One region of the Stenotrophomonas thermophila genome, then DNA from elsewhere that is predicted to be linked to it. Evidence: predicted binding sites of a transcription regulator. Region 1 holds the regulator's gene; each other region holds the start of a gene.
The links. Region 1 encodes FliA, which starts transcription of late flagellar genes. Its sites were predicted from a motif close to TAAAGTTTNNCNNNCNNNGGCCGATAA; they were not measured.
Positions count from the first base shown of each region.

Region 2: BN1263_RS00415 (methyl-accepting chemotaxis protein) is a predicted target of FliA. The motif match lies at 1,469-1,495, and genes of this name have one in related genera.
Region 3: BN1263_RS16900 (chemotaxis protein CheW) is a predicted target of FliA. The motif match lies at 1,746-1,772, and genes of this name have one in related genera.

Region 1 is NZ_CVIW01000008.1:10,589-13,856, forward strand. Features, by position in the region: gene BN1263_RS05185 (protein phosphatase CheZ) at 1-496, opposite strand, end outside; gene cheY (chemotaxis response regulator CheY) at 496-888, opposite strand; gene BN1263_RS05195 (RNA polymerase sigma factor FliA) at 946-1,689, opposite strand; gene BN1263_RS05200 (MinD/ParA family ATP-binding protein) at 1,686-2,573, opposite strand; gene flhF (flagellar biosynthesis GTPase FlhF) at 2,560-3,268, opposite strand, start outside.
Region 2 is NZ_CVIW01000001.1:92,113-95,380, forward strand. Features, by position in the region: gene BN1263_RS00415 (methyl-accepting chemotaxis protein) at 1-1,440, opposite strand, end outside; gene BN1263_RS00420 (arylamine N-acetyltransferase family protein) at 1,644-2,483, shown strand; gene BN1263_RS00425 (VOC family protein) at 2,549-2,920, opposite strand; gene BN1263_RS00430 (response regulator transcription factor) at 2,943-3,268, opposite strand, start outside.
Region 3 is NZ_CVIW01000053.1:156-3,423, reverse strand. Features, by position in the region: partial or broken gene BN1263_RS16910 (MCP four helix bundle domain-containing protein) at 1-590, opposite strand, end outside; gene BN1263_RS16905 (hypothetical protein) at 692-1,075, opposite strand; gene BN1263_RS16900 (chemotaxis protein CheW) at 1,212-1,703, opposite strand; gene BN1263_RS16895 (flagellar brake protein) at 1,936-2,709, opposite strand; partial or broken gene BN1263_RS16890 (methyl-accepting chemotaxis protein) at 2,868-3,268, opposite strand, start outside.

The DNA.
Region 1 (3,268 bases):
CCGGCGGCAGGCCGAGTGCGCCGAAGCCCTCGTGCACGCGGCGGACGATGCCGACCACGCGACGGATGATCTGCCCGGTCAGGTCCTGGTAGCTCTGGGTCAGGGCGATCTCGGTCAGGTTGTGGCGGATGCGCTCGAGCTGCGCGTCCTGGCCTGGCTGCAGGCCTTCGGCACGCAGCTGTTCGGTCAGGCTGCGGCATTCCTCGGCCAGGTCCAGGGTGAGGTGGGTGGCCTGTTCGGTCATCGCCACCACGTGGTCCAGGCGTGCGCAGGCGTCGTCCAGCTCACCGGCCTCGCTGGGCACAGTCGGCAGCTCACCCAGTGCCTGCCCCAGCTCGCGGGCCAGCCGCGAGAGGCCGCTCATCATCGGCTGCGTACGCAGCGCGACCAGTCCGTCGATGCGCTGCCGCCAGGCGGCCTCGTCACCGGACTCGAGTGCGTCCAGGGCTTCCTGCAGGCGCAGGGCGAGGGCGCTCTTGTCGACCGTGGTATCCATCAGGCGCTGGCCGCCAGGCGTTCGAAGATCTTGCCGAGCTTCTCTTCCAGCGTCTGCGCAGTGAACGGCTTGATGATGTAGCCGTTCACGCCGTTCTGGGCGGCTTCGATGATCTGTTCGCGCTTGGCTTCGGCGGTGACCATCAGCACTGGCAGGGTCTTCAGCTTGGCATCGGCACGGATCGCCTTCAGCAGCTCGATGCCGGTCATCACCGGCATGTTCCAGTCGGTGACCACGAAATCGAACGGCTGGCTCTGCAGCAGCGACAGCGCGGCATGCCCGTCCTCGGCTTCGGCGGTATTGGTGAAGCCCAGATCGCCCAGCAGGTTCTTGACGATCCGACGCATGGTCGAGAAGTCATCGACGATCAGGATGCGCATGTTCTTGTTCAAAGCAGAGTTCCTTTGTTGTTCATTCCGGGCGGCCGGGGGCAGCCGCCTCGGGCATGTTCATTCTTCCAGGCCGGCGTCCGCCGCCTCGAAAATCTTGAGCCGGCCACGCAGGCGCAGCACCGCCTGGCCGTGGATCTGGCAGACCCGCGACTCGCTCACGCCGAGCACCGCGCCGATCTCCTTCAGGTTCAGTTCCTGCTCGTAGTAGAGCGAGAGCACCAGCTGTTCGCGCTCGGGCAGGTGGCCGATGGCCTTGCCCAGCTCGCGGCCGAATTCACCACGCTCCAGCACCTGCTGCGGCGTCGGGCCGCCCTGGGCGACGGTGTCCAGCTCGCCCTGGTCCTCGATGCGCGACTCCAGGCTCAGCACCTGGCCACGTGCGGCGTCTTCCATCAACCGCAGGTATTCGGGCAGCGGCATCTCCATCGCGGCGGCCACTTCGGTGGCGCTGGCGGCACGGCCGGTGCTCTGTTCCAGGCGGCGGATGGTGGCGGCGGCATCGCGTGCACGGCGGTGCACCGAGCGCGGCACCCAGTCGCCACGGCGGATCTCGTCGATCATCGAACCGCGGATGCGGATCGAGGCATAGGTCTCGAACGAGGCGCCCTGGTCGGCGTCGTAGCTGCGCGACGCTTCGATCAGGCCCATCATGCCGGCCTGGATCAGGTCGTCCACTTCAACGCTGGCCGGCAACCGCGCGGCCAGGTGGTGGGCGATGCGCCGCACCAGGTCCGAATGCTGGGCGATGACCTCGTTGGCCGCCGAGCGCTGGACTTCCCTGTACTGGGCTGCGCCTTTCATGCGGCCACCCCGCGCTGCTTGAGGATGCGCTCGAGGAAGAACTCGACGCCGCCACGCGGTTCGGTCGGCGCCTGCCAGCGTGCGGTGCGACGCGCGATCTCGGTGATCGCCAGCGCGGCCGGGCTGGACGGATAGGCCTTCACCACCGGCTGCTGGCGCTGCACCGACAGGCGCAGCCAGTCATCCTGCGGCACGCAGCCCAGGTAGTTCAGCGAGACATCGGCGAGGAACTTCTCGCAGACGCGGGTCAGCTTTTCGTACAGCACGCGGCCCTCGTTGGGGTCGCGCACCATGTTGGCCACTACCTGGATGCGGTCCACGCCGCGTTCGCGAGAAAGCACCTTGATCAGTGCGTAGGCGTCGGTGATCGAGGCCGGTTCGTCACAGACCACCACCACGGTGTCCTGCGCGGCCTGGCAGAAGGTCAGCACGCCGTCGGTGATGCCGGCGGCGGTATCGACCACCATGATGTCCAGCTCGCGTTCCAGTTCGGAGAACACGTTGACCAGGCCGACATGCTCGGCCGGGGCCAGCTCGGCCATGTGCCGGCGGCCGGAAGCGGCCGGGACCACCAGCACGCCGTTCGGGCCTTCGACGATGACGTCGTCCAGCGAGCAGCGGCCGGCCACCAGGTCGGCCAGCGTAAAGGTGGGGTTCAAGCCCAGGATCACGTCGATGTTGGCCAGGCCCAGGTCGGCGTCCAGCAGCAGCGTGCGCTTGCCCATGCCCGCCAGCGCCACAGCCAGGTTGGCCGAGACGTTGGTCTTGCCCACGCCGCCCTTGCCGCCGGTTACCGCGATGGTGCGCACAGGGCCGAGCGGCTCGCTGCGGGTGGCCGACAGCGGGAAGGTCTTGGTCAGCTTGGCGTACTCACGCGACGGCATGGTTCAACTCCGGGTTGCAGGGCATATCGGCCGCGCGGCGCAAATCTTCAAGGCGAAGTACGAGATTGGCCGCACTGGCCCGGTGCAGGTCCTCCGGAACGTCCTGGCCATCGGTCACCCAGGTGATCGGGAGGGCGTGGTCCACGGCCACCGACAGGGCGTTGCCGAAGCGGCCGGTCTCGTCCAGCTTGCTCAGCACCAGGCCCTGCAGGTTGGCGGCGCCGAAGCGGCGGACCACCTCGTCCATGTCGCCGAAGCTGGTGTTGGCCGGCAGCACCAGTAGGGTGCGTACCTGCCGGGCGGCGCGCAGCCACTGCAGCTGCGCGGCCAGCGCGCGGTCGCGCGGGCCCAGGCCGGCGGTGTCGATCAGCACCAGCTTGTAGTCCTTCAGGCGTTCCAGCAGCTGGTCCAGGTCGGTGCCGCTGTTGGCCTCGTGCACCGCGATGCCGAGCTGGCGGCCGTAGCCGTACAGCTGCTCGCGGGCGCCGATGCGGGTGGTATCGGTGGTCACCAGGGCCACGTCGCGCGGCGCATGCTTCTCGGCGAAGCGCGAGGCCAGCTTGGCGATGGTGGTGGTCTTGCCGGCGCCGGTCGGGCCGACCAGGGCGATCACGCCGCCTTCTTCCAGCGGGTCGACCGGGGCGATCGGCAGCTTGCGCGAGATCAGCCCCAGCATCAGGCCGCGGCCACGATGG
Region 2 (3,268 bases), on a different contig from region 1:
CACGCCAAGGAACTGAGCTTCGTCGATGATGGCATTGGCGATCAGCTGGTAGCGCACGCCGGCATGGCCGATCTCGCGCTCCTCGCGCTGGCGTACGCCGGCCAGGCTGGCCAACGCCGGATGCAGGCTTACCGCGTCGCTGCCCACCAGCGCTTCGTTCGTCAGTTCAAGCAGCTGCAGCAATGCCGGGTTGGCGTAGGCGACCTGCCCTTCCGCATCGATCACCATCAGGCCGGTCTGCGCGCTGTCCAATGCCTGGCGCACGCGGGTGTTGCCGCGCGCCACCGCGCGCTCGGTCTCGATGCGTGCGCGCAGGCGCTGCTGCATGTCGACCAGGCGCTGGGCCAGCTGGCCGATCTCGTCGTTGGCGTTGTAGACGCGCAGGGTGGTGTCGAGGCGGTCGTCGGCGATGTCGCTGGCGAAGCGCAGGGTGTCCTGGATCGGCCGGCGCACCGCACGCAGCACCAGCACCAGGCTGGTGATCAGCACGCCGGCCACCAGCAGCAGGGTCAGTGCGAACAGCACGCTCATGGTGCGCGCGCCGGCCTGCTGGCGTGCCTGCGCCTCGGCCAGTGCCGCCACCTGTGCCTGCTGGAATGCGGCCAACGCCGGCGCTACGCCCGCGGCGGTATCCAGCAGCGACTGCGCTTCAACATCCAGGCCGACGCGGGCAGCGGTATACCCCAGCAATGCGGCCTGATACGCCTCCATCCCGGTGCGCAGGGTGTCCTGCACATCCGCAGGCAGGCCCGCCAGTGCGAGGTCGAACGGCAGCTTCTCCTCGCTGGCGCGGTCGGCGTGGGTGGAATCACCGTCGAGCAGCAGCAGTGCCTCCTGCCTTCGCATCTTCTGCAGGGACAGCGCCAGCGCGGGCCGTTGCTGCACATCCACCTGCGCCTGCAGAGTGTCGGCGGCCTGCTGCAGCTGCGCAGCGAGGCCGGCATCACCACGGCCCATCTCGTCGACCCGTTCGAACAGGGCGGCCACACCCTGCGAGAACGCGTCGGCGGCTTCAGTCAGCGCCTGCAGAGCCTTGCGCCGGCCAGCATCCATCGGCATCGCGCGCAGCGCCTGCAGATCGGTCTGCAACGCCTTCTGCGTGGCCAACAGCTGCGCGCGGTCGGCATCATCGAAACTGCGTGCATACTGGGCCTGCAGGCGACGCGCTTCGGCCACCCGCGTGGACAGGCTGGCAGCCAGATCGCTGCCGCGCTGGTAGCTGGCCTGGCTGCGCGCAGCCAGTGCGTTGGCATGGCCAGTCCAGGCGTAGACAGCAGCGATCGCCACCAGGCCCAGGCCGCAGATCCACAGTGTGGCCTTGAGCTTGTTGGCCACGCTGAGCCGATGTGGCTGCAGCCAGCGCAGCAGGCCGGGGGACGCCGAGTGCATCGCAGCGAGGCGCGTGCGCAGGGACCGGAGGTGGGGGACGACGGCCGACATGACGGGCTCCAGGCGGAAAGACGCACCTGTATCGGCCGGACTCAAGGCAACTTTAGACCTTTCGTCGTCCGAGCCCAGCGATGACTGGCGGACGCGGACTTTCTACCGGGTGCAGGCGACGCTGGCGTGACACGACCACCACCCTTGACCTCAACCCCGGTTGGGGGAGCACAGTGGACGCCCTTCCCCCGTCCGGTGCCTCCATGACCACGCTCGATGTCCCCCGCTACCTGCAACGCCTGCAGCTGGATGCACCGCCACCGCTGACGCTGGCGGGCCTGACCCTGCTGCAGCAGCGCCACAACGCACTGCTGCCGTTCGAAACCCTCAGCTGCCTGCTGCGCGATGCAGTACCGATCGACCTGGACAGCGTGCAGCGCAAGCTGCTCGACGACCGTCGTGGCGGCTACTGCTTCGAACTCAATGGCGGCCTGCTGGCCCTGCTGCAGGCACTGGGCTTTGATGCGCAGCCGCTGAGTGCGCGCGTGCTGCTGGCAGCGCATGACGGCGAACTGACCGCGCGTACCCATCTGCTGCTGCGCGTGCATGTGGATGGGGACGACTGGCTGGTGGATGCCGGATTCGGCAGCCTGACCCCGACCGTACCGCTGCGCCTGCACGATGCGCAGCCGCAGGCCACGCCGCATGAGCGCTATCTGCTGCAGCGTCTGCCTGACGAGGGCGACTTCGTGCTGTCAGCCGAATCCAGCGACGGCTGGCGGGCGATGTACCGCTTCGATCTGCAGGCGCCTGCACCGATCGACAACGTGGTGGGCAACTGGTACGTATGCACCCACCCCGATTCCAGCTTCCCGGGCCAGCTACGCGTGTCGCTGACCGGACCGGACTGGCGCCGCACCATCGGCAGCGGCAACTACACCGAGCACCGCCCCGGGCAGGCGCCGGACAAGCGCCCGCTGCATGATGTGGGTGATGTGCGCGACGTACTGCAGCAGCGCTTCGGCATGCAGCTGCCGGACGACCCGCGACTGGACCCGGCCATCAATGACTGGCTGCAGCGCTCACGCGCCGCAACCTTGTAGCGCCGAGCCCATGCTCGGCTGAGCTTGGGCTGCTGGGTCAACAGCAGCCGAGCATGGGCTCGGCTCTACGCAACCGCGCGCGCCTGCAGCGTAATGCGGTTGCCTTCGCTGTCGCGGATCTCGGCCACACGCCAGTCGCCCGCATCGGCGGGTCCGAAGCGCAGCTCGGCGCCCGCTTGCAGTGCTCGCCCCAGGCTCGCATCCAGGTCATCGACGCCGATGTAGACGCGCGCCCCCTGTTCGGAAGGCCGGTAGTCCGCGCCGTGCACCAGCGCGATGCTGGCACCGGCGGCCTCATCGGAGAACGGCAGGTAGGCCATCCGGCAGCCGTGCAGCACGACAGGTTCGTCCACCGCGACCTGCAGCCACCGCTGGTAGAACGTGATGGCACGGTCCAGGTCACTGGCCGGGATTTCCACATGCAGGATCGGGTTCACTGGCACTCCTTGCTCGGTCCACTCAGATGATGCGCAGGGTAATCGCCTTCAGCACCGCACGGGTGCGATCGCGGGTGCCCAGCTTGTCGAGTATGGCGGACACGTAGTTCTTCACCGTGCCCTCGGCCAGGAACAGGCTGCGCGCGATCTCCTTGTTGCTGTAGCCACCGGCCAGCAAGCGCAGGATCGCCACCTCGCGTTCCCCGAAGGTATCGGTGGGCGGTGCTTCATCGTGGAAGCGGTAGCGGGCGCGTACCGGCTCGGTGCTGACCGGCAGCAGCAGGGTTTCGCCAGCGGCGACGCGCTCGATCGCCTCGCGCAGGTCTGCGGGTGCGGCGTCCTTGAGCA
Region 3 (3,268 bases), on a different contig from region 1:
AGGGCGATCACGGTCAGCACGGCCGAGGCGGAATAGGTGGACGCGGCCTGTTCGCGCGAGGCGCGGGCCAGGCGGTTGTCTTCGGCGATCAGCGCTTCCAGTGCCGAGGCGGCCTTGCGGTGCTTGGTGCGGGTTTCGCCGACGAAGGTATCGATGGCATCGTCCGGCAGGTCCAGTTCCAGCATCTCGGTGACACTGTCATAGGAGGCCAGGGCGTCCTTCCACTCCTTGGCGAAGGTGTCGAACAGCTTCTTCTGCTGCGCGTTGTCGACCAGCTTCGGGTACTCCTTGATCGACTTGTCCATGCTCGCGCGCAGCTCGACGCCCTGCTTGCGCGCATCGGACTTGACGTCGTCGCTGGCCCGGATCAGTTGCTGGTAGGCGGCATTGCGGTATTCGCCCAGCATGCCGCGCATCTCGCCGGCGAGGCGGATGCTCTCCATGCGTGAACCGGCCAGCTCGGTGGTGACGTTGTTCAGCGAATGCAGGCCGCGATAGGCGACGATGCCCTGCAACAGCATCACCAGCAGGAGGACGCCGAAAGTCAGCAGCAGCTTCGGCATCAGTTTCAGGTTGTTGATCCACGGCATGGGCGTTGCGAGCTCCTAAGGCAGACGCGCCCGGGCATCGGGCCCGGTTGCAGCAGAAACCACGCCGGCACCAGCACCGGCGTGGTCCGACGGACAGCGGATTACTTGATGTTGGCCAGCTTCAGGCCAGCCGGCGAGCTGACTTCGATTTCCGCGCGCGAGGCGTCACGCTGGATCTTGCCGATCACGCAGACGGTCTTGCCTTCCAGGGTTTCCAGCGGGAAGGAGAACTTGCTGCGGTTCTCGCCGGCGATGCGGGCCGAGAAGGTGTGGCGCGGGAAGGCGCCGCCCATGTAAAGGAAGGTCGGCTGGCCTTCGGAACCTTCTGCGTAGCGGGCCTTCTCGACCTTGCCGCAGACCATGCCGTCCTTGCCGACCGAGCGCGGTGCCAGTTCCGGCGGGATCATGTCGGCCGACTGGGCGAACGCGGAGGAAGCGGTGGTGGCCAGGACAGCGGCCGAAACGAACGCAAGCAGGGACTTCATCGAGGTATATCTCCGGGGATGGTGATGGTCGTTCCGGTTCCGCGCGCTCCTGCGCGACCGGCTTCTGTCCCCCTATCGGCACTGCCGGGGAGAACTGAAGGGTTTTGTGACCGGAACGTGAAGCAGGTCCGCTCGGTCAGGCAGCAGCGTCTTCGGCAAGGGCGTTCTGCCCCATGTCGGCGCTGTCGAGCAGGGTCTCGATGTCCAGCAGGATCAGCATGCGGTCGTCGTGGGTGCCGATGCCGGAGATGAAGCGGGTGTCGACGGCAGCGCCGAATTCCGGGGTCGGACGGATCTGCTCGGCCGACAGCGGGATGACGTCCGAGACGCTGTCGACCACGATGCCGACCACGCGGTCTTCGACGTTCAGCACGATCATCACGGTGAAGGCGTCGTAGCGGGCATTGTCCAGGCGCAGCTTCAGGCGCAGGTCGATGACCGGCACGATGGTGCCGCGCAGGTTGATCACGCCCTTGATGTAGTCCGGTGCATCCGGCACCCGGGTGACGGCGTCGTAGCCGCGGATTTCCTGCACCTTGAGGATGTCCACGCCGTAGTGCTCGTCACCAAGGGTGAAGCTGAGGAATTCGCCACCGGCGCTGGCGGCGGAGTTGGTCTTGTCGTTCATCGAGGGGTCCTGGTTCTGCCGGAAGTCCCGGTGTCAGGCTCGATATCGGCCCCGCCGGGGGGGACTTTAGGTGCCGGCTCGGAGGCATCCGCGCATGGCGTGGGTCTACCGGGGCGCGGTGGGTATCCGCGCATCGCTTGGGTCTGCCGAGGATCGGTAGTGCCGGCCGCTGGCCGGCAACGGCAATATGCGGGTTGCCGGCCAGCGGCCGCCACTACCCATTGAACGCGCCCTACAGCTCGCCGTTGCGGCGTGCCTTGCGCTGTCGGTCGATGCGGAAGATGTAGCGCTGGATGGCGCTGTCGGCGCCGCGCGGCAGGGTGTCAAAGCGCATGCCCACCCGCTTGATCTCGATCCCGTTGGGTTGGCGCTGCGGCAACAGGTTGCAGACAACCAGCCCGATCTCCAGGTCCGGGCCGTCGGGCAACGACAGCACCGCCGGGTAGCGCTTCTGCAGGCTGAACACTGCGCAATCGGTTGGCACGGCGACCGCCAGGCCGCCGCCACTGATGTCCACCACCCGCATCGACAGGGCGTCGGCGCGGCTCTCGCCGGCGGGGATCAGCAGTTGGGGCGAATCGGTGACGGGGGTTTCCAGCCGGTACATCTCACGGCGTTGCAGATGCACCAGTTCGTCCGGAAGGGGGGCGCGGAAGGCAACGTGCCCGTCGTTGTCCACGCGCTCCAGCGCGTGCAGGCGGAACCGCACGAGGACACGCTCGAGCTGGGCGAAGCACAGCAGATGGTCGGCCTGTTCGGCGGCGCGGTTGGAAGCCTCCTGCAGGCTGCCATCGAGCAGCAGGTAGTCTTCATCCTCTTCGAGTTCGAGCAGTGCGGTCGGGAACGACCGGTCGCGGCCGTCGATATGGGCATTGATCAGTGATCGCTGGTCGATCAGCGAGCGCAGCAGCTGGCGCAACTGGCGCGGGTTGCGGACCAGGAAACGTTCGTCGGCGGCATCAGCCGCGTGGACATCATGCACTGCAGTGTCGTTGCCGTCGGACATGGAATCTACGGTCAGGGGCGGGCGCCAGCACGCGTTGGCGCGAGGCTCGATGGGGATATCGGCCTCTGCACCGGATTATGAAGTGGGATTTGCATCACTTTCCATGCGTAAGGGGCCAGACCCCTTTCCCGAGGGAGAAGGGTCCGACCCTGGCGACATCAGAACTCCTGCCAGTCGCCGTCTGCAGCCAGCGCCGACTGGGCTGTCCCGGTGCGCAGCGTACGTGCCGGGGCCGCCTTCACGGCCGGTGCGGCAGCTGCGACCTGGCGCGGTACCGGCGCCGCCAGCGGACGCGCCGGAATGGCCGCCGTGCCCTGCGATGCCAGCCGGAAGCGGGCCACGGCTTCGCCCAGCTGCACGGCCTGGTCTTCCATCGCACGCGCGGCGGCGGTGGCTTCCTCCACCAGCGCAGCGTTCTGCTGGGTGGTTTCGTCCATCTGCACCACGGTCTGGTTGACCTGCTCGATGCCGGCGCTCTGTTCCTGCGATGCGGCGGAGATCTCGGCCATGATGTCGGTCACGCGCTGCACCGAGGCGACGATCTCGCCCATGGTGCTGC